4 regions of the Bradyrhizobium sp. SPXBL-02 genome follow, and region 1 is predicted to be linked to each of the others. Evidence: predicted binding sites of a transcription regulator. Region 1 holds the regulator's gene; each other region holds the start of a gene.

Region 1 (5,178 bases):
CCAGCTGATCGAGAAGACCTGGGCTGCCGAGATCAAGAGCTAAGTAGAGCTCTCGTGTCCCGGACGCGGTGCGGCCCTGGCGATGCAAAGCATCGTCCACTGTGCCGCTCCGCAGAGCCGGGACCCACAAGCACCAGGCCCCGGATCAGCGGCGCACCGCTTCGCGCTGCACCGCATCCGGGGCACGGGACCGCCACCAACAACAAGCGTATATAAAACGGGCACAGGGGATCGGCGTGGCTGAGATGGCTGTCGAGAGCAATGTGATTGATGCTGCCGGTCCATATGATCGCGCCAAGGCCTTGAGCGCGTTCAAGCTCGGCGACGTCACCTTCTACTGGATCACGCGGTTGTCCGCGATCTCGGTGCTGCTGATCCTCGGCGGCATCATCATCTCGCTGATCGTCGGTGCGTTCCCGGCGATCAAGGAATACGGCATCTCCTTCCTGTGGACGCAGCGCTGGGCGCCCTCCGCCGATCCGCCGGTGCTCGGCGCGCTCGGGCCGATCTACGGCACGCTCGTCACCTCCTTCATCGCGATGCTGATCGCCATTCCCGTCGGTCTCGGCATTGCGATCTTCCTCACCGAGCTCTGCCCGCAATGGCTGCGCCGCCCGATCGGCATGGCGGTGGAGCTGCTCGCCGGCATCCCCTCGATCATCTACGGCATGTGGGGCTTCTTCGTGCTCGGCCCGTTCCTAGCCAACACCTTCCAGCCCTTCATGATCAGGGTGTTCGACGGTATTCCCGTGCTGGGCGCGATCTTCGCGGGTCCCCCGTCCTATCTCAGCCTGTTCAACGCCGCCCTGATCCTCGCCATCATGGTGCTGCCTTTCATCACCTCGATCTCGGTCGATGTGTTCAAGACGGTGCCGCCGGTGCTGAAGGAAGCCGCCTATGGCGTCGGCTGCACCACCTGGGAAGTCGTCCGCAGCGTCGTGATCCCCTACACCCGCGTCGGCATCATCGGCGGCGTCATGCTGGCGCTGGGCCGTGCGCTCGGCGAGACCATGGCGGTGACCTTCATCATCGGCAATTCGTTCCGGATCTCCTCGTCGATCTTCGCGCCGGGCACCACGATCTCGGCCGCGATCGCATCCGAGTTCGCCGAGAGCGACGGCCTGCACCAGTCCGGCCTGATCCTGCTCGGCCTCCTGCTGTTCGTGCTGACGTTCTTCGTGCTCGCGGCCGCCCGGTTGATGCTGCTGCGCCTGGAAACCAAGGCGGGGAAGTGAAGCCATGAACCCGATCTATTCGCGCCGCCGCCGCTGGGACATCGTCATTCGCGGACTCTGCATCGCAGCCGCTGCGTTCGGCGTCACCTGGCTCGCGCTGATCCTGATGACGTTGCTCTACAACGGCCTGGCCGGGCTCAACCTCCAGGTCTTCACCGAGAACACGCCGCCGCCCGGATCGAACGAAGGCGGTCTGCTCAACGCCATCGTCGGCTCGCTGATCATGACCGTGATCGGCGTCGGCATCGGCGCGCCGCTCGGCCTGTTCGCCGGCACCTATCTTGCCGAATACGGTCGCAACGACAAGCTGACCTCGGTGATCCGTTTCATCAACGACATTCTCCTGTCGGCGCCCTCGATCATCATCGGCCTGTTCATCTACGGGGCGGTGGTGGTGCCGATGCGCGGCTTCTCGGCGATCGCGGGCAGCCTCGCGCTCGCCGTCATCGTGATCCCGGTCGTCGTGCGCACCACGGAGGACATGCTGCTGCTGGTGCCGAATCCGCTGCGCGAGGCGGCCTCTGCGCTCGGCCTGCCGCGCTCGCTGGTGATCAAGCGCATCGCCTATCGTGCCGCGCGTTCCGGCCTCATCACCGGCGTGCTGCTGGCGACCGCCCGCGTCGCGGGCGAGACCGCACCGCTGTTGTTCACGGCGCTGTCGAACCAGTTCTTCAGCCTCGGCCTGAACAAGACGATGGCGAACCTACCTGTCACCATCAACAACTTCGTGCAGAGCCCCTACGAATATTGGAAGCAACTCGCCTGGAGCGGCGCGCTGCTCATCACCCTGACCGTGCTTGCCCTGAACATTGGCGCGCGCATCCTTGGCGCCGAGAGGACTGCAAAATGAGTGAAATGTCTGTTTCCGTCAGCGCGCCGACCGTTCATCCCGGCTCGCAGCCGCTGCCCGAGGCGCCCGCCAAGGTCACCGCGCGCAACCTGAATTTCTACTACGGTGAGCACCACGCGCTGAAGAACATCAATCTGACGCTCGGCACCAACCGCGTCACGGCGTTCATCGGCCCGTCGGGCTGCGGCAAGTCCACCCTGCTGCGCATCTTCAACCGGATGTACGACCTCTATCCGGGCCAGCGCGCCACCGGCCAGCTGCTGCTCGACCAGACCAACATCCTCGACGCCAAGCTGGACCTCAACCTGTTGCGGGCCCGGGTCGGCATGGTGTTCCAGAAGCCGACGCCGTTCCCGATGACGATCTACGAGAACATCGCCTTCGGCATTCGTCTGTACGAGAAGATCTCGAAGTCCGAGATGGACGGCCGCGTCGAGAAGGCGCTGCGCGGCGGCGCGCTGTGGAACGAGGTCAAGGACAAGCTCAATGCCTCCGGCCTGTCGCTCTCCGGCGGCCAGCAGCAGCGCCTCTGCATCGCCCGCACCGTCGCGGTGCGGCCCGAGGTGATCCTGTTCGACGAGCCTTGCTCGGCGCTCGACCCGATCTCGACCGCCAAGGTCGAGGAGCTGATCCAGGAATTGTCCGAGAACTACACGATCGCGATCGTCACCCACAACATGCAGCAGGCGGCGCGCGTCTCCGACAAGACCGCCTTCATGTATCTCGGCGAGCTGATCGAGTTCGACGACACCAGCAAGATCTTCACGTCGCCGAGCGATCGGCGCACGCAGGATTACATCACCGGCCGGTTCGGCTGAGGAGACGGAATATGGGTTCTGAACATACCGTAAAGGCCTTCGACAGCGACCTTCAGGAGCTCACTCGCCTGGTCGCCGAGATGGGCGGCATCGCCGAGCGCATGATCGTCGATTCCGTCGACGCGCTGATCCGCCGCGACGTGGCACTCGGCCAGCGCGTCGTCACCACCGACGCCGATCTCGACGCGCTGCAGAAGCGCATCGAGGAGCGTGCCGTGCTCACCATCGCCCGCCGCCAGCCGATGGCCGTCGACCTGCGCGAGATCGTCGGCGCCATGCGCGTTGCGACCGATCTCGAGCGCATCGGCGATCTTGCCAAGAACATGGGCAAGCGCGTCGCGGCGCTGGAGACGGACTTCCATCCGCTCAAGCTGTTCCGCGGCCTGGAGCACATGACCGACCTCGTGCAGCAGCAGGTCAAGAGCGTGCTCGACGCCTATGCCGCGCACGATTTGCCGGCGGCGATGGCGGTGTGGAAGGGCGACGAGGAAGTCGACGCCATCTGCACCTCGCTGTTCCGCGAGCTCCTCACCTACATGATGGAGGATCCGCGCAACATCTCGTTCTGCATCCACCTGATGTTCTGTGCCAAGAACATCGAGCGGATCGGCGACCACGCCACCAACATCGCCGAGACCGTGTTCTACATGATCGAGGGCCAGGCGATCACCGACAAGCGGCCGAAGGGCGACATGACGACCTTCGCCACGACGGTGCCGAATACCTAAGGAGCGACGACAACATGGGCGCACGCATTATGGTGGTAGAGGACGAGGAAGCTCTCACCGAGCTTCTCCGCTACAACCTCGAAGGCGACGGCTATGACGTCGAGACGGTGATGCGCGGCGACGACGCCGACACCCGCCTCAAGGAGCACATTCCCGATCTGATCGTGCTCGACTGGATGCTGCCGGGCCTGTCGGGCATCGAGCTGTGCCGGCGGCTTCGGACCCGTCCCGAGACCAAGCAGCTGCCGATCATCATGCTCACTGCGCGCGGCGAGGAGAGCGAGCGGGTACGGGGCCTCGCAACCGGCGCCGACGATTACATCGTCAAGCCGTTCTCGGTGCCGGAGCTGCTCGCGCGCGTGAAGGGTCTGCTCAGGCGCGCCAGCCCCGAGCGGCTCGCCACCGTGCTCGCCTATGGCGACATCGAGCTCGACCGCGACAAGCGCCGCGTGGCGCGCTCGGGCCGGCCGATCGATCTCGGCCCGACCGAATATCGCCTATTGGAGTTCTTCCTGGAGCATCCCGGCCGCGTGTTCTCGCGCGAGCAGCTGCTCGATAGCGTCTGGGGCCGCGACATCTATATCGATGAGCGTACCGTCGACGTCCATATCGGCCGCCTGCGCAAGCTGCTCAATCTCGGCCGCGAGCAGGACCCGATCCGCACCGTCCGCGGCGCCGGCTACGCGCTGGATGATCGCTTCGCGAAGGCCGAGCAGACGTAAGATCTGCGAGCTGTTGGTGTGGTGAGCTGCGGCTACACCCTCAACCGTCATCCCGGGGCGCGCCCAGCGCGAGCCCGGGATCTCAGCGCGAGCGCTTGCGCTCGTCGCGATCAACCACAGGACGTGGTTTGACGATGACTCGGAGTGACCATCTCGCGCAACGATCGCGCCCTGTGGTTATGGATCCCCGCCTTCGCGGGGATGGCACCGAGTGAGTTCAGCCGTCATCGTGTGACGGCTGCCGTATGTGCAGCCAACTAATTCCGCAAGCTCAGCGCGTGCTCGGCTTCGCCGGTGCGCGACGGCGGTCCGCTGCGGGCTGATAGGCCACGCGCGAATGCTGGGCGCAATAGGGCAGGCCCGAGAGCGCCTTGCCGCCGCAGAAGAAGAAATCCGGGCTCGATGGATCGCCGACCGGCCAGTGGCACGTCGCCTCGTTCAATTCCAGCAGCGACAGGCGCTGGCTCATCGGCACCACGTTGTCGTAGGTAACCGGCTCGGCTTCCACCTCGACCTCGAAGGCCTGCGCCAGCGCGGTGTTGCCGCGCGCAACGGGTCGCGTCACCCGCATCATGTGCTGCGCGGGCCGTGCCTTGCGCGGCCGCGGCGCTGCCGATGAAGGGCTCTTGGCGCGGCCGGACAGGCCGAGCCGGTGCACCTTGCCGATCACGGCATTGCGGGTCACATTGCCGAGCTCCGCCGCGATCTGGCTGGCCGAAAGTCCGGCCTCCCAGAGCTTCTTCAGCTGCTCGACGCGATCATCGGACCAGGTCAAAACCGTCATTGCACCCTTTCCCTCGCAGCGCGCCTGCCATCCTGGAGCCT
Region 2 (5,178 bases), 1.3 Mb from region 1:
ACCTTGCCGAAATAGGCGTCGGCATCGTGGATGCCCATCTTGTCGAGCTCGAAGCGCGGCACGTTGTTGCCGGAGGTCGAGTTCGGGTCGACGAGGCCGAGGTTCTTGCCCTTCAGGTCGTCGATCTTCTTGTAGGCGCTGCTTGCCTTGACGAAGAACACGGAATAGTAGCCGGTCGAGCCGTCGGCGTTGATGTCGTTGGCGAAGGCCTCGGACTTGACGCCGGTCAGGCGGGCACGCGCGAACGCGGCCGAGCCGTAGCTGGCGATGTGGATATTGCCGGCGCGCTGGCCTTCGATCACCGCGGCATAGTCGTTGGCGATGCGCAGCGTGACCTTTACGCCGAGTTCTTTCGATAGATAAGTCATGAACGGTGCCCAGCGCTCGGTGACGCCCGACGCGTTCTCGGCCGGAACGACCGCAAAGGTCAGCTCGGGGTATTTGGCCTTCCAGTCGTCGGCCGAGGCGGAGGCGGTGAAAGCGAGCGCAGCGGCGCCGGCCAGGATTAATCTGCGAGTGATCATGATACCCTCTTCATCGGTTGGGGGTCGGTTGACGCAAACTGGCAATTGAACAGGTGCGATGCGGCTTTAGGCGGCCGCGGCGGTTCCGAGCGCCGGCACGCCCTCGGGCGCCGGGACAGGCAGGCCACCCACGACGTCGGCAGCTTCGAGATCGTACAGCTCGCGCGCGACGTGATCGGTCAGCGCGGACGGCGCGCCGTCGAATACCACGCGACCGGCGGCCATGCCGATCAGGCGGTCGCAGTAGGTGCGGGCGAGATCGAGCGAATGCAGGTTGCAGAGCACCGTGATGCCGAAATGCTTGTTGATGCGCAAAAGCGCATCCATCACGATCTTGGTGTTGCGCGGATCGAGCGAGGCGATCGGCTCGTCGGCGAGGATGATGTCGGGCTGCTGCACCAGCGCGCGGGCGATCGCGACGCGCTGCTGCTGGCCTCCGGAGAGCTGGTCGGCGCGCTGGGCAGCGAGCGAAGCGATGTCGAACTGCTCGAGCGCCGACATCGCCAGCGCCTTGTCCTGCTCGGGCCAGGCCTGCGACAGCGAGCGCCAGGCTGGCATCGTGGCGAGACGACCCATCAGGACATTGGTGAGCACGTCGAGCCGACCGACCAGGTTGAACTGCTGGAAGATCATCGCCGAGCGGGCGCGCCACTGCCGCAGCTCCTTGCCGCGCAGCAAGGTGACGTCGACGCCGTCGAACAGGATGCGTCCCCCGGTCGGCGTCACGAGGCGATTGATGGTCCGCAGCAATGTCGACTTGCCGGCGCCGGATCGCCCGATCACACCGACGAAGCCGCCGGGGGAAACTTGAAACGAAGCGTCGTCCACCGCGGCTTTCGCGCCGAAGCGACACGTCAGGCCTTCAACCACCAGCATACAGGGGCTCCAGAGTAGCTGGAGCCAACCGCTAACGCCCGTGCTTAACACTTGTGTGACACACGCGCTGCGATGCGGCGATCCTACGCACGTCATCCCCTGTCATCTCGTTGTCATGACATCGTCATCCAGCCGCTCGAAGAAAAACGCCCGCCCTCGCACTTCGGATGCAACATGGCCGCCAAAGCTCTTTCGGTTCAGCCGACCGTCGATCCCTCGGCCAAGCTGCACGAGACCAGGCTCGGCGCCTATACCGAGGTCGGCGCCCGCACCATCCTGCATGAAGTGGCGATGGGCGATTACTCCTATGTCGTGAACGACGCGCAGATCACTTACACCACCGTCGGAAAATTCTGCTCGATCGCGGCGGTGACCCGGATCAATCCCGGCAACCATCCGATGCATCGCGCCACGCAGGCGCACTTCACCTACCGCTCCAGCGCCTATTTCGAGGGTGCGAGCGACGATTCCGAGTTCTTCGACTGGCGGCGCCAGCATCACGTTCATATCGGCCATGACGTCTGGATCGGCCATGGCGCGATCGTGCTGCCGGGCCGCAACATCGGCACCGGCGCGGTGATCGCCGCCGGCGCGATCGTCACCAAGGACGTGCCGGCCTACACCATCGTCGCCGGCAATCCCGCCCGTATCGTGCGGCGGCGGTTCTCGGAGGAGGTCGCCGGCCGCCTTGCAAGGCTCGCCTGGTGGGACTGGGATCACGACAAATTGCGCGCGGCGCTGCCCGATTTCCGCAGGCTCGGGATTGAAGATTTCCTCTCGACATACGAAGCACGGACAAGCTCACTCGCCAATTCCCCTGCCAGCAAACGAAGCGCGGTCGCGTGACAGACATAATCATCGAAGGCGGCCGGGCCTTGATCGGCGCCGAGCTCGCCGAAGCCTCTCTTCTCGTCTCCGGAACGGACATTGCAGCGATCGATGCCTCTCGCGGCCGGGCGCGGCTGGCGCTCGACGCGCGTGACCTGCTGGTGCTGCCCGGCATCGTCGATCTGCATGGCGATGCCTTCGAGCGGCAGATGATGCCGCGCGCCGGCGTCGACTTTCCGATCGACGTTGCGCTCGCCGACAGCGACCGCCAGGCGATCAGCAATGGCATCACCACCGTGTTTCACGCCACGACCTGCTCCTGGGAGCCGGGCCTGCGCAGCGCCGACAATGCGCGCGGCCTGATGGAGGCGATCGAGCGGCAGCGCCCGCAATTCGCCGCCGACACCCGCTTCCACCTGCGGCACGAGACCTACAATCTCGATGCCGAGGCCGAGATCGCACAATGGCTCAGCGAGGGCCGCGTCGACCTGTTCGCTTTCAATGATCACATGGACGGCACGGTCGCCGACATGGCCAAGCCGCGCAAGCGCAACCGCATGGTGGAGCGCACCGGGCTGTCGAGCGAGGATTTTGACAAGCTGGTCGAGCGTGTGGTCTCGCGCGCCGCCGAGGTGCCGGCTTCGGTATCACGGCTGGCCGCTTTTGCCCGCGCAGCCGAGGTGCGGATGCTCTCGCATGACGACGCGAGCCCAAGGATGCGCCGGGACTTTCGCGAGCTCGGCGCCTTGATCGCGGAATTTCCGATCAACGAGGAAACGGCGCGGGCTGCGGCCAGCCACGGCGATGCCATCGTCTATGGCGCGCCGAACGTCGTGCGGGGCGGCAGCCACACCGGCTGGACCAGGGCCTCCGACATGATCGCCAAAGGGCTCTGCTCGGTGCTGGCGTCGGACTATTACTATCCCGCGCAGCTGCTCGCCGCGTTCCGCCTGGCCGCCGATGGCGTGGTGCCGCTGGCTCAGGCCTGGGATCTGGTCTCCGCCGGCCCGGCGCGCGCAACCGGCCTCACCGATCGCGGCCTGCTCGCGGAGGGGCGCCGCGCTGACATTCTCCTCGTCGACGACAGCGTGGAGCTGCGGCCGCGGCTGATCGCGGTGATCTCAGGCGGCAAGCTCGTGCATCTCACCGACGCGACGCGGCTGCTCACCACGGCAGCAACGCCGCGCGAGGCTATCGTTGCGGCATGAATTGGTTATGCTGAGGTAATGACAGGTTTCCCCCGCTACGCGATCTATTTTGCCGCCGGCAGCGACAGCGCCCTCTCCCGCTTCGGCGCGGAGCTGCTCGGCTATGACGCCTATACCGGAGACGAGCTGCCGTTTCCGCGACAAGCGCTGCATGTCGCGCCGGACTGGCGCGAGGTCAGCGCCGATCCCCGCAAATACGGCTTTCACGCCACGCTGAAGGCGCCGATGGCCCTGGTATCGGGCAAGACCGAGGCCGATTTGATTGCTGCCTGCGCGGCCTTCGCCGCCGAGGCGCGGCCGCATCCCGTGATCTCGCCAATTGTGGATTCCATCAGCGGCTTCATTGCTGTTATTCCGGCCACGCCGGTCGAAGCTCTGCAGCAGCTTGCCGCCGATTGCGTTCGCGAGTTCGACCCATTTCGCGCCGCGCTGACGGCGGAAGATCGCGCCCGGCGCAGGCCGGAGAAGCTCAGCGAGCGGCAGCGGGACTATCTCGACCGCTGGGGCTATCCCTACGTGATGGAAGAATTCCGCTTCCACATGACGCTGACGGGGCGCCTGGATGCGGAACGGCGCGGGCCGATCCTGCAGATGCTGCGGGAGCGTTTTGCGGCGCTGAAGCTCGACGCGCTAGCGGTCGACCGCATCGCGCTGTTCAAGCAGGATGATGCCAAGGCGCGCTTCCGCATCATCGGCGAGTGGGCTCTGGCAAGATAGTCACCACGTCCTCCGTCATTGCGAGGAGCGAAGCGACGAAGCAATCCAGACTTTCTCCAGAGGGAAAGTCTGGATTGCCTCGCTTCGCTCGCAATGACGTTGGAAAGACATACTCAGCCTAATTTAGCGCTAGCTCGCAAGATTGAAAGCGAGCGCCACCGCGCCAACCACAACGAGGCTGGTCGCCCAGACTGCATCCAGGTTGAACCAGCTTCGCGAGACGAACCTCAATCCCAGATGGCGGTAGACCAGCCACGCCAGACATCCGCCGGCGCCGACCATGGCGGCAACGTGCACCAGGGACACCAGCACCGCCATCCCGAGATTTGCCTTCATCAGCGCGCCCGCCGCCTCATGGCCGGCATCGAGCTCGAAGGCCTTGCAGAGCCCCAGATAGATCGGCACGAGCATCAGGGCGGCGCCGTGAGCGATGGCGACGGCAAATGACCAGAGCGCCAATTGCGTCGGCGGAATTCGTGCCAGCGTGCGCGGATGACGCCGGTCGATCAGCCGATAGACGCCAAAGCCGATGACGAGAAGGCTCGCACCGATCTGGATCGGGCGCTGCCACGCGGCCAGCACGAGCAGGAAGGCGAACGGCAGCAGCACGAGAAGTGTCGCCAGGAGATGCCCGGCCGCCAGAGCCCACAATGCACGGAAGAGCGCGCGCGGGCTCTTGTCCATGAGCCCGGCCGAAACGGCGAGCGGCCATCCCATTCCGGGATTGACCCCGTGGTAGAGGCCGCTCGCAACGAGCGCGAGCCACAGCCAGCCAAGGGCCGGGCTCGCATGCGTCCCATCTAGACCGACGGGTAGCAAAAGGAGTCCGTCGAACAGTCGCCGCCCTCGAGCCTGATCTGGTGCGCACGATATCCGTCGGGGAAGCTCACGAAATAATCCTTGTCGAGCTCGAGGCCGCCGTTGCGACCGACATTGGCCATGACTTCCACGCCCGGAACCCCGTCGGGATAGAACTGGTCATCCCAGGTGGAATAGAGCGAATTGGTCCAGTACACGCGCCGGCC
Region 3 (5,178 bases), 1.3 Mb from region 1:
GTGTGGATCAACGTCGTCGGCCTCGGCCCGTTCGCCGGCGTGCTCGCCATCGCGGTGTCGGATTTCGGCGCCTTCGGCAAGCTGTTCTCGGAGGCGATCGAGGGCGCCGACCAGAAGCAGGTCGAAGGCATCCGCGCCTCCGGCGGCAGCGCGCTGCACGAGATCCGCTTCGGCCTGCTGCCGCAGGTGCTGCCCGTGATTGCCGGACAGGTGCTCTATTTCATCGAATCCAACACGCGCTCGGCGACCATCATCGGCATCGTCGGCGCCGGCGGCATCGGCCTCCAGCTCGCCGAGCAGATCCGCGTGCTGGAATGGCAGAAAGTGTCGTTCCTGATCCTGATGATCCTGGTCGCGGTCGCCGCGATCGATTTCATCTCGGGCAAGCTGCGCTTTGCGATCATTGGGCGAAGGGCTGTGGCCTGAGCAAAGGTGCCGTAGGGTGGGCAAAGCGAAGCGTGCCCACCACCTCTGACGATCGAGAAAGATCGTGGGCACGGCGCAAGGGCGCCTTTGCCCACCCTACGAGACTGTGAATCTTTTGTACCGCGCGTCAGACGAATGTGATTCTCTGGGCAGACTGATCTGCTGGAGAGGATGATGGCTGACGACGGACTTTTTGGTGAATTGCCGGAGCAGTCGGCACGAACCGAAGCGGTGCCGCAAGGCGCACCTCGGCTGCGCGAGCCTGTGCGCAATCAGGTCGAATTGCGAGCGGTCGATATCGACAGCCTGATCGGGCAGGATCATCCAGCGCGGGTGATCTGGGCTTATGTCGAAGGGCTGGACCTGAGCGAGCTGGAAGATCGCGTCAAGGCACGGGAAAACAGGCCGGGCCATCCGGCGCCATCGCCACGGTTGTTGCTGGCGCTTTGGCTGTACGCCGCGAGCGATGCCGTTGGCAGCGCGCGGGCGCTGGACCGGCTCTGCGACAGCCACGACGTCTACCGCTGGCTCTGCGGTGGCGTGTCGTTGAACCATCACGGGCTGTCGGACTTCCGGGTCGGCTGTGCCGACTTGCTCGACCGTTTGCTGGTTGAACATCTGGTGGCCCTGAACGAGGCAGGGCTGGTCGATCTGGAGAAGCTGACCCAGGACGGGGTGCGGATACGAGCGAATGCCGGGACCGGATCGTTCCGGCGGGAGGCGACGCTGGATCGGCAGATGGCGCAGGCCGAGGCCATTGTGGAAGAGCTCAAGCGCGAGGTCGATGCGGACCCGGAAGCCAGCAATCGGCGGATCCGGGCCGCCAAAGAGCGGGCGGCGCGCGAACGCAGCGAGCGGGTGCAAGCCGCGCAGGCCGCGCTGGCCGAGATCAAGCGCAAGCGAAAACAGCTCGACGACAAGGGCGGCAATGGCAAGAAGCCGAAGGAGCCTCGGGCCTCCACCACCGACCCGCAGGCCAGGGTGATGAAGATGGCCGATGCCGGCTTCCGTCCGGCCTATAATGTGCAGGTGGCTAGCGCGGCTGGCGAACTGATCGTGGTCGCGATCGATGTCGACAACAGCGGCTCAGATCGTGGCTTGATGCGCCCGATGCTGGAGCGAACGCGCGCTCGGCTGAAGCGCTTGCCACGCCGCTACCTCGCCGATGGCGGGTTCTGCACTGGCGACGACATCGAATGGGCGCATGGCGAGGGCATCGAGGTTTACTGTCCACCGCCCCAATCCAGGAGCGGTGTCGATCCCTTCTTACCCCGGAGCAGCGACGGTCCTGGCATAGCGGCCTGGCGTGCTCGCATGGCCAGCGAAGCCGGCAAGGCACAGTACCAGGCCCGTACCATCTGCGAATGCATCCATGCCCGCTGGCGCAACTGGGACCTCAGGCAACTGACCGTGCGCGGCATCGAGAAGGTCCGTGCCGTCGTGCTCTGGTACGCCCTCACCAACAACATCCTGCAAGGGCATCGTCTCGCAAAAGCATAGATAACCAACAGCCTGACGCCGCCGGCTTCCCCCATCAAGGGGCGATACCACCCCTTGATGCCGAAGCCGAAACAAAACGAATTGGCTCACAGGCTCTACGGGTCCGGTGTCGTGGAGAGAGCTACGACTCCACCAAAAACTCCACCCGCTCCGCCGCAAACCGCGAATGCTTGGTCACCAGCGGCCTGCCCGTGAGATCGTGGTCGGTGGCGTCCACCACCAGGATCGGCCGCCCCAGCGCTAGATCGAGACGTGCCGCATCGGTCGCGTCCACGATGCCCGCGGTGATTCGGGTTGCGCCGCGGCGATAGTCGCGGACGCCGAAATGCTCCAGCAGCTTCGTCATCGAGCGCGTCGCCGCGAACACGGCGCCGGCACCCGGGAACAGGTCCGCCGACAGCCAGGTCGTGGAAACGCAAATCGGCGTACGGTCGGCAAGGCGGATCGCCTCGATCCGCACCAGGGGCGCGCCGGTCTTTAGTCCCAGCTCCCGCGCGAGCTCGCGCGTCGCGACGTCATCGGTCGCTTCGATCAGCCGGCCATGCGGCTCGCGGCCATCCGCGCCGACGATCTCGGAGAAGCGCGTGCGCGAGCGCAAGGGATAAGCGAGCTTCTGTGCCTCGACATAGGTTCCGCTGCCGCGCTCCGCGCGCACCAGGCCGCGCTCGGCAAGTGCCGCGAGCGCGCGCCGTACGGTGTGGCGGTTGACGCGATAGGTTTCGGCGATCTCCATCTCGCCTGGCAATTTGTCGCCGGCCGCAAAGCGGCCGTCGGCGATGCCGCGCTCGATGCCGTCGGCAACGAGGCGCCATAGCGCGACGCCCGACGAGGCTGTGTCCTGCATGCTCATGTCGCGGGAAACCTACTCCAGAAATCACAGCATTGTCACGAAACAGTCATGGCGCGTCCTTATGAAGTTGTCTATTATCATAGACAACTTCGATGCGGCAAGTTCTGTCAAAAGGTTCGGTGGACCAGGTGACCCAGCACAACAATCAGCAAGCCCAGCGCAAGGCCGCAATGGCGGTGCTGGCGCACGCGGAGGCGGGCGAGATCGCCGCTCGCCTCCGCAACTTGGCCTCGGACCTGCCTTTGCCGGACCATCAGGACCTGCGCACGCCGGAGAACGGCCTCGTCATGCTGCGCGGGCGGGTCGGCGGCGACGGCGCGCCGTTCAATCTCGGCGAAGCCACGGTGTCGCGCGCCGCGGTGCGGCTTGCGAGCGGCGAGGTCGGGTTCGGCTACACGCTCGGCCGCGATAGCGAGAAGGCGCGGTTGATCGCGCTGTGCGATGCGCTGGTGCAGTCCCGCGATTTCGGCGGAGCGGTGGAGCGCAACGTTATCGCGCCGTTGCTCGAGCAGCTTATGGTCAGGCGCAAGCAGGCGGCGGAAGCGACCGCTGCGACGAAGGTTGATTTCTACACCATGGTGCGCGGTGAGGGGTGAGATCATGACCACGATTGCGGAACTGCCGCCGGGTTTCGCCGACAAGGTGCTGTCGGCGCAATCGACCTTTCGCTCGGTCATGGATGCCATGGCGCGGCCGGGCTCGGTTCAGCGCATCGTGCCGATGGCGGGGGCGCCTGATACGATGATGCGCGGCACCGCCGCGATCGCGCTGACGCTGTTCGATCACGACACGCCGCTCTGGCTCGATGCGCGGATGGCGGAGAGCGCGGACGTGACGAAGTGGCTCAAGTTCCACACCGGCGCGCCGGTCGTGCAGGATTCATCCATCGCCTCGTTCGCGCTCATCGGCGACGGCGGTGCGCTGCCTTCGCTCGAGCGCTTCGCGCTCGGCACGAGCGAGTATCCGGACCGGTCGACGACCGTGATCATCCAGGTCGACAGCCTCGCCTCCGGCCGGAGCTTCGAACTGCGTGGCCCCGGCATCGATGGGGTCGCCACGCTGCGGGCGTCGATCAAGCCTTTCGACCTGTTCGAGCGCCTGCATATGAACGAAGCGCTGTTTCCGCGCGGTATCGATGTGGTGCTGGTCGCCGATGACGCCGTGGTCGCGATCCCCCGCACCACGCGCGTCGTAAGCAAGGGAAGCTGAAAGCATGTATGTCGCAGTCAAAGGCGGCGAACGCGCCATCGAGAACGCCCATCGCTTGCTCGCGCATAAGCGGCGTGGCGACCAAGAAGTTGCGGAAATCGCCCTCGACCAGATCTCGGAGCAGCTCGGCCTTGCCGTCGATCGCGTCATGAGCGAAGGCTCGCTCTATGACCGCGAGCTCGCGGCGCTTGCGATCAAGCAGGCGCGCGGCGATTTGATCGAGGCGATCTTCCTGGTTCGCGCCTTCCGCGCCACGCTGCCGCGTTTCGGTGCCAGCGAGCCAGTCGACACCGGCGCGATGCGGGTGCAGCGGCGGGTGTCGGCGACCTTCAAGGACATCCCCGGCGGCCAGATCCTGGGGCCGACCTTCGACTACACGCACCGCCTGCTCGACCCTTCGCTCGCTGAGGGCTTCGTGCCGGAGACGCCGGCCGCGGCCGAAGCTTCGACCGCGCCGACCCCGCGCGTGACCGACATTCTAGGCCGCGACGGGCTGATCGAATCATCGCCGGAAGCCGAGGACGGCGCCAGCGTCGGCGATCTCACCCGCGAGCCGCTGAATTTCCCCGCGGATCGCGATTTGCGCCTGCAGAACCTCGCGCGCGGTGACGAAGGCTTTCTGCTCGCGATGGGCTATTCCACCCAGCGCGGCTACGGCCGCAACCATCCCTTTGTCGGCGAGATCCGCTTCGGTGAGGTCGAGGTCGAATTTGTCGCGGAAGACGTCGGCTTCGCCGTGCCGCTCGGCGCGATCGAGCTCACCGAGTGCCAGATGGTCAACCAGTTCAAGGGCTCCGCGACCGAGGCGCCGTGCTTCACCCGCGGCTATGGCCTCGCCTTCGGCCAGAGCGAGCGCAAGACCATGTCTATGGCGCTGGTCGATCGCGCGCTGCGCGCGCGTGAGCTCGGCGAGGAGGCGCTTGCACCCGCGCAGGACGAAGAGTTCGTGATGTCGCATTCGGACAATGTCCAGGCGACCGGCTTCGTCGAGCACCTGAAGCTGCCGCATTATGTCGACTTCCAGTCCGAGCTCGGCCTCTTGCGCAAGCTGCGCCAAGAGTTCTCTAAAGCGTTCGCCGATGCCAACACGCCCGATGCCATGAAGGAGGCCGCGGAATGAACGCGCCCGCCTACAACTTCGCCTATCTCGACGAGCAGACCAAGCGCATGATCCGCCGCGCGATCCTCAAGGC
Region 4 (5,178 bases), 3.8 Mb from region 1:
TCGCGAGCTCCTCGCAATGACGGCAGAACGAGCCTACTTCCCGGCCACGAACTCTCGCCACCCCTTCGCCCGCAAACTGCACGCCGGGCACTCGCCGCAGCCATAACCCCATTCGTGCCGCGCGCCGCGTTCGCCGAGGTAGCAGGTGTGCGACTGCTCGCGGATGAGATCGACCAGCCCCTCGCCGCCGAGATCGTGCGCCAGCTCCCAGGTCGCGGCCTTGTCGATCCACATCAATGGCGTGTGCAGCTCGAAGGGCCTCGCCATGCCGAGCGAGAGCGCGGCCTGCATGGCGCGGATGGTCTCGTCGCGGCAATCGGGATAGCCGGAATAGTCGGTCTCGCACATGCCGCCGACGATGTGGCGGATGCCGCGCCGGTAGGCCAGCGCTGCGGCGAAGGTCAGGAACACGAGGTTGCGGCCCGGCACGAAGGTGTTGGGCAGGCCGTCGGCGCCCATCGCGATCGCGACGTCGCGGGTTAGCGCCGTCTCGGAGACGGCCGCCAGCGTCGGGATCGACAGCGTGTGGCTCTCGCCCAGCTTTGCGGCCCAATCGGCGCGCAGGCCCTTGATGCCGTCGAGCAGGCGGTCGCGGCAGTCAAGCTCGATGGCGTGGCGCTGGCCGTACTCGAACCCCAGCGTCTCCACGCGGGCGAAGCGGCTCAAAGCCCAGGCGAGGCAGGTGGTGGAATCCTGGCCGCCGGAGAACAGCACCAGCGCGGTTTCGGAAGAAAATGCGTCGCTCATGGCCCGCGCTTTAGCATTGCGCGGCTTGCTCGCCAATCGGTGGAAATCGGCCTGTTCCGCCGCCTTGCGCTGGGATCGGGGGTCCGCTTTTGGCATAAGGCTCTGGACCCCAGGAGACTGCCCGGCAATGACCCCTTCCCGCGATATCTCCCGCCTGATCGAAATCATGGCGGCACTGCGCACCCCGGTGAGCGGCTGCCCCTGGGACCTCGAGCAGAACTTTGCGACGATTGCGCCCTACACGATCGAGGAAGCCTATGAGGTGGTCGACGCCATCACCCGCGGCGATCTCGACGATCTCAGAGAGGAGCTCGGCGATCTCCTGCTTCAGGTGGTGTTCCACGCGCAGATGGCCTCAGAGCAGAACGCCTTTGCTTTCGGCGACGTGGTCGAAGCCATCACGCGAAAAATGATCCGCCGCCATCCCCACGTCTTCGCCGACAAGGACGGCAATCTCGCCCCGCACCACGTCAAGGAGGTCTGGGACCGCATCAAGGCCGAGGAAAAGGCCGAACGCGCCGCGCGCCGGCCGCCGGAAGCGACGCCGACGCACAAGTCGTTGCTGTCGGGCGTGAAGGCCGGCCAGCCGGCGTTGACGCGCGCGATGGAGCTGCAGCGCAAGGCCTCCACCGTCGGCTTCGACTGGAACGACCCGCGCGCGGTCCTGCAGAAGATCCGCGAGGAAGCCGACGAGATCGAAGCCGCGCTGGACCGCAACGACCGCGCGGGCCTGGCGGAAGAGACCGGCGACCTGATGTTCGCCCTCGTCAATCTCGCCCGCCACGTCGACGCCGATCCGGAAGCCGCGCTGCGCGCGACCAACGCCAAATTCGAGCGGCGCTTTGCCTATATCGAGCGGGCGCTGGCGGCGCAGGGCCGGACGCTCGAGCAGGCCTCGCTGGCGGAGATGGACGCGCTGTGGAATGCGGCCAAGACCGCCACTTAGCCGGGTGCGGTAGCAGAGAGATCCGGCAACACCATCCATCGCCGATCGGTCAGCAATGTACCCCGATTGACCGCTCCCAGCGGCTCGCACGGAAAGATGCGTCAAGCCGCCGCCATGAAATTGTCACCGCAGACAGTCTAAAGTTGTATAGTTCTGACGCAGCCACCCCCCTACGGCAGGTGAAGCGCGATGCCATTGAAACATTATTCAGTCCTCAAGGGACGCCCGATTGCGATGCGTTTCGGCACCGGCAGGTCGCCGCACTATCAAGTCCATATCGTCGCCGGCGGTGAAGATTTCCGCATTGCCGTCAACGTGCAGTCGGCCGACGGAAGCGAGGTCGAATTCCTGGTGCGATCTCGTTTCGTCCATCCGATCACCGAACGACTCGCGGCACTCCCGGAGGGGCTGCACCCGCAGGCCCCCCAGCCCAACAGCATCGCGCTGGACTTCATCCGCGGTAATCTGATGCAGCCCCAGGAGATGGTGCCGCTGCCGCTGTCCGTGCCTGGGCCGGACAACGACCTCAACGAGAAGCTCGACCAGTTCGTCCAGCGCGCACTCTCGGACGAAAGCGCGATGGTCTACGCGTTCGGCGAGACATGGGGCCCCGAGACCAAGGCGGACAATTATTTCGGCTTCAGGCCGGGACGCGGCATTCACGACATCCATATGAACCAGGGAAATCCCATCGGAAGGTTCTCGGGCGACAACGGGCCGTGGCAGGACGGCGGGCTCGTGTTCGAATTCCCGGAGCAAAATTTATGGACGGCAGTCCTTCTCAAATTCCAGACGCAGGCCTGGCACACTGACGACGAGACCGGTCATCCGATTGATCTCGGCGGCGGCACGCCGACAGCGCCGCTGGATCCGACGGCCCCTCCGACGGAGGAAATGCCGGATGGGCTCGTGCGGATCATTGCGGCACTCGTCAACGCCGTGAAGACGCCGGAGCGCGAAGTCGTCACACTGCTCAACACGGCCGATCGCGACATCGATCTCACGGGCTGGAAGCTGGCCGACAAGCAGAAGAAGAAGATGACGCTGTCGGGGAAGATCGCAGCCGGAGGAACGCTCGCCGTCGTCGTGGAGAAGCCGATGGAATTGTCGAACCAGGGCGGCATTATCTCGCTGCTGGACACGCGTGGTATCAAGGTTCACGGCGTCGCCTATACCAGGGCGCAAGCCAAACATCCGGGCCTGACAATTCCGTTCTGATGTGCTGATCAAGTTCGCAACCGACGAGCGTCAGCACGCCGCCAGGTCAGCTGTCGTTCGTGCCCCGTGCGTAGCGCGCACGAGGGTGTACCGATCCATGCCGCGTGTAATCTCTCGCTGGAACCACGCGATCGATGCCGCGCACCAATGCCATCGCGCCGTTATGTGGCGTGATGCGGCACAGCGTCGAACCTGTTCACCACGATGTCCCGCTTGGTCTCGTCCACCCGCACTGTCATGTCGAAGCGGCCGTCGTGCAGCTCCTTCGACAGCACCTCGGCATTGCGGTGCAGCCAGCTGATGCCGGCGCCGTCGGCGGCGTCGATGGAGAGATCGAGCGTGGTGCGCTTGGCGGCCAGGCGTTGCTCGATCGCGGCGAGCAGAGCATCGATGCCCTCGCCCGACACGGCTGAGACCAGCATCGCCGGATGATCCTCCGGCCTGCGCGCGGCGATGTTGAGCAGCTCTTCGCGTTGCTCGGGGGCGAAACGGTCAATCTTGTTCCAGACCTCGATGATGCGGCCGGAATCGTCCGGGTTGATGCCGAGCTGGCGCAGCACCGCGTCAACGTCGCTCTGCTGCGCCTCGGCGTCTTCATGCGAGATGTCGCGGACATGCAGGATGACGTCGGCCTCCAGCACCTCCTCCAGCGTGGCGCGGAAGGCGGCGACGAGCTGCGTCGGCAGGTTGGAGATGAAGCCGACGGTGTCCGACAGCATCGCCTTGCCGCCATGCGGCAGGTTGAGCGCCCGCAAGGTGGGATCGAGCGTCGCAAACAGCATGTCGGCCGCCTGCACGTCGGCGCGGGTCAGGCGATTGAACAGCGTCGACTTGCCGGCATTGGTGTAACCAACCAGCGCGACCACGCGATACGGCACGCGTTGGCGGCCGGCGCGATGCAGCCGCCGCGTCGCCTGCACCTTTTTCAGCTCGCTCTCCAGCTTGGAGATGCGCTCCTGGATCAGGCGGCGGTCGGCCTCGATCTGGGTCTCGCCGGGACCGCCCATGAAGCCGAAACCGCCGCGCTGGCGTTCGAGATGGGTCCAGGAGCGCACCAGGCGCGAGCGCTGGTAGTTGAGATGCGCAAGCTCGACCTGCAGCGAGCCTTCCCTGGTCTTGGCGCGACGGCCGAAGATTTCGAGGATGAGCCCGGTTCGGTCGAGCACCTTGGCGTGCCATTCCTTCTCGAGGTTGCGCTGCTGGATCGGCGACAGCGCGCAATCCATCACCACGAGCTCGACCTCGAGGGTCTTGATCAGCCCGGCGATCTCCTCGACCTTGCCCTTGCCGATATAGGTCGCGGGCCGGATCTGGCTGACCGGGGCGACGATGGCGTCGGCAATGACGAGATCGATCGCGCGCGCAAGGCCCGCGGCTTCATCGAGCCGGGCCTCGGTGTCTCGCAAGGCATGAGTCTCCGATTGCGCGTCGGCACTGCCCGCGCGCACGCGCAAGTAGGGACCGATGACAAGCACCCGCCCCGTCTGCGTAGCCCCTGCCGACCGTGGACGGTCGGCATCCCCGTCGAAATTCCGGGGTTCCAATCAGATCACTCTCAAGCCGGCTGGTCCTCGCCGCCTTCGAACAGCTGAATCGGAGCGCCCGGCATGATGGTCGAGATCGCATGCTTGTAGACGAGCTGCGAATGACCGTCGCGCCGAAGCAGCAAACAGAAATTGTCGAACCAGGTCACGATGCCCTGGAGCTTCACTCCGTTGACCAGAAAGATCGTCAGTGGCGTCTTGGTTTTGCGAACGTGATTTAGGAAGGTGTCCTGTAGGTTTTGTGCGCGGTCTGCCGCCATTGTTTTTTTCTCGCTTTGAGTTTCTTTTTATTGCGCCGGATGCGGCCCTCTTTGTGGAGTTCGGGGCCTCCTCCGGTTGCCGTCCCTCATGAGATCCCCCTCGGAAGGAACAGCGGTTCGATTAGAGGACAGGTCGGGATATTAGGCAAGCCGCTTCAAGCGGCAGGCCCGGCCCTATTGCCCCGAAAAATTACGGAAATCGATGATTTCTTCGCCTATTGTCGAGATGCCGCCGCGGCGTCGCGGCCTTAGCCGACGCCGAGCGCTTTCAACTTCCGGTGCAAGGCCGAACGTTCCATGCCAACGAACTCGGCCGTTCGGGAAATATTTCCTGAGAAACGGCTGATCTGTGCAATCAAATAGTCGCGCTCGAACACTTCGCGTGCCTCGCGCAGCGGCAGGCCCATGATGTGCTCGCCATTGTTGCTGGTCGGCATCGCCGGCACCATCGAGCCGACATCCT

What was found. Region 1 encodes PhoB, which activates phosphate uptake and scavenging genes when phosphate is short. Its sites were predicted from a motif close to TGTCATNNANCTGTCAT; they were not measured.
Region 2: a site for PhoB is predicted at 1,501-1,517, ahead of phnC (phosphonate ABC transporter ATP-binding protein). Genes of this name have one in related genera too.
Region 3: a site for PhoB is predicted at 2,810-2,826, ahead of phnF (phosphonate metabolism transcriptional regulator PhnF). Genes of this name have one in related genera too.
Region 4: a site for PhoB is predicted at 1,804-1,820, ahead of ACNJYD_RS19440 (DUF2278 family protein). Genes of this name have one in related genera too.

The regions. Positions count from the first base shown of each region.
Region 1 is NZ_CP182474.1:7,932,998-7,938,175, reverse strand. Features, by position in the region: gene pstS (phosphate ABC transporter substrate-binding protein PstS) at 1-43, shown strand, start outside; gene pstC (phosphate ABC transporter permease subunit PstC) at 246-1,235, shown strand; gene pstA (phosphate ABC transporter permease PstA) at 1,240-2,085, shown strand; gene pstB (phosphate ABC transporter ATP-binding protein PstB) at 2,082-2,903, shown strand; gene phoU (phosphate signaling complex protein PhoU) at 2,915-3,631, shown strand; gene phoB (phosphate regulon transcriptional regulator PhoB) at 3,646-4,353, shown strand; gene ACNJYD_RS36875 (GcrA family cell cycle regulator) at 4,625-5,137, opposite strand.
Region 2 is NZ_CP182474.1:1,037,252-1,042,429, reverse strand. Features, by position in the region: gene phnD (phosphonate ABC transporter substrate-binding protein) at 1-524, opposite strand, end outside; gene phnC (phosphonate ABC transporter ATP-binding protein) at 591-1,400, opposite strand; gene ACNJYD_RS04825 (chloramphenicol acetyltransferase) at 1,575-2,246, shown strand; gene ACNJYD_RS04820 (alpha-D-ribose 1-methylphosphonate 5-triphosphate diphosphatase) at 2,243-3,436, shown strand; gene ACNJYD_RS04815 (DUF1045 domain-containing protein) at 3,455-4,153, shown strand; gene ACNJYD_RS04810 (hypothetical protein) at 4,283-4,870, opposite strand; gene ACNJYD_RS04805 (selenium-binding protein SBP56-related protein) at 4,954-5,178, opposite strand, start outside.
Region 3 is NZ_CP182474.1:1,044,219-1,049,396, forward strand. Features, by position in the region: gene phnE (phosphonate ABC transporter, permease protein PhnE) at 1-426, shown strand, start outside; gene ACNJYD_RS04850 (IS1182 family transposase) at 598-1,926, shown strand; gene phnF (phosphonate metabolism transcriptional regulator PhnF) at 2,048-2,776, opposite strand; gene phnG (phosphonate C-P lyase system protein PhnG) at 2,896-3,372, shown strand; gene phnH (phosphonate C-P lyase system protein PhnH) at 3,377-3,985, shown strand; gene ACNJYD_RS04870 (carbon-phosphorus lyase complex subunit PhnI) at 3,990-5,105, shown strand; gene ACNJYD_RS04875 (alpha-D-ribose 1-methylphosphonate 5-phosphate C-P-lyase PhnJ) at 5,102-5,178, shown strand, end outside.
Region 4 is NZ_CP182474.1:4,180,297-4,185,474, forward strand. Features, by position in the region: gene queC (7-cyano-7-deazaguanine synthase QueC) at 34-747, opposite strand; gene mazG (nucleoside triphosphate pyrophosphohydrolase) at 875-1,693, shown strand; gene ACNJYD_RS19440 (DUF2278 family protein) at 1,883-2,911, shown strand; gene hflX (GTPase HflX) at 3,073-4,455, opposite strand; gene hfq (RNA chaperone Hfq) at 4,467-4,715, opposite strand; gene ntrX (nitrogen assimilation response regulator NtrX) at 4,964-5,178, opposite strand, start outside.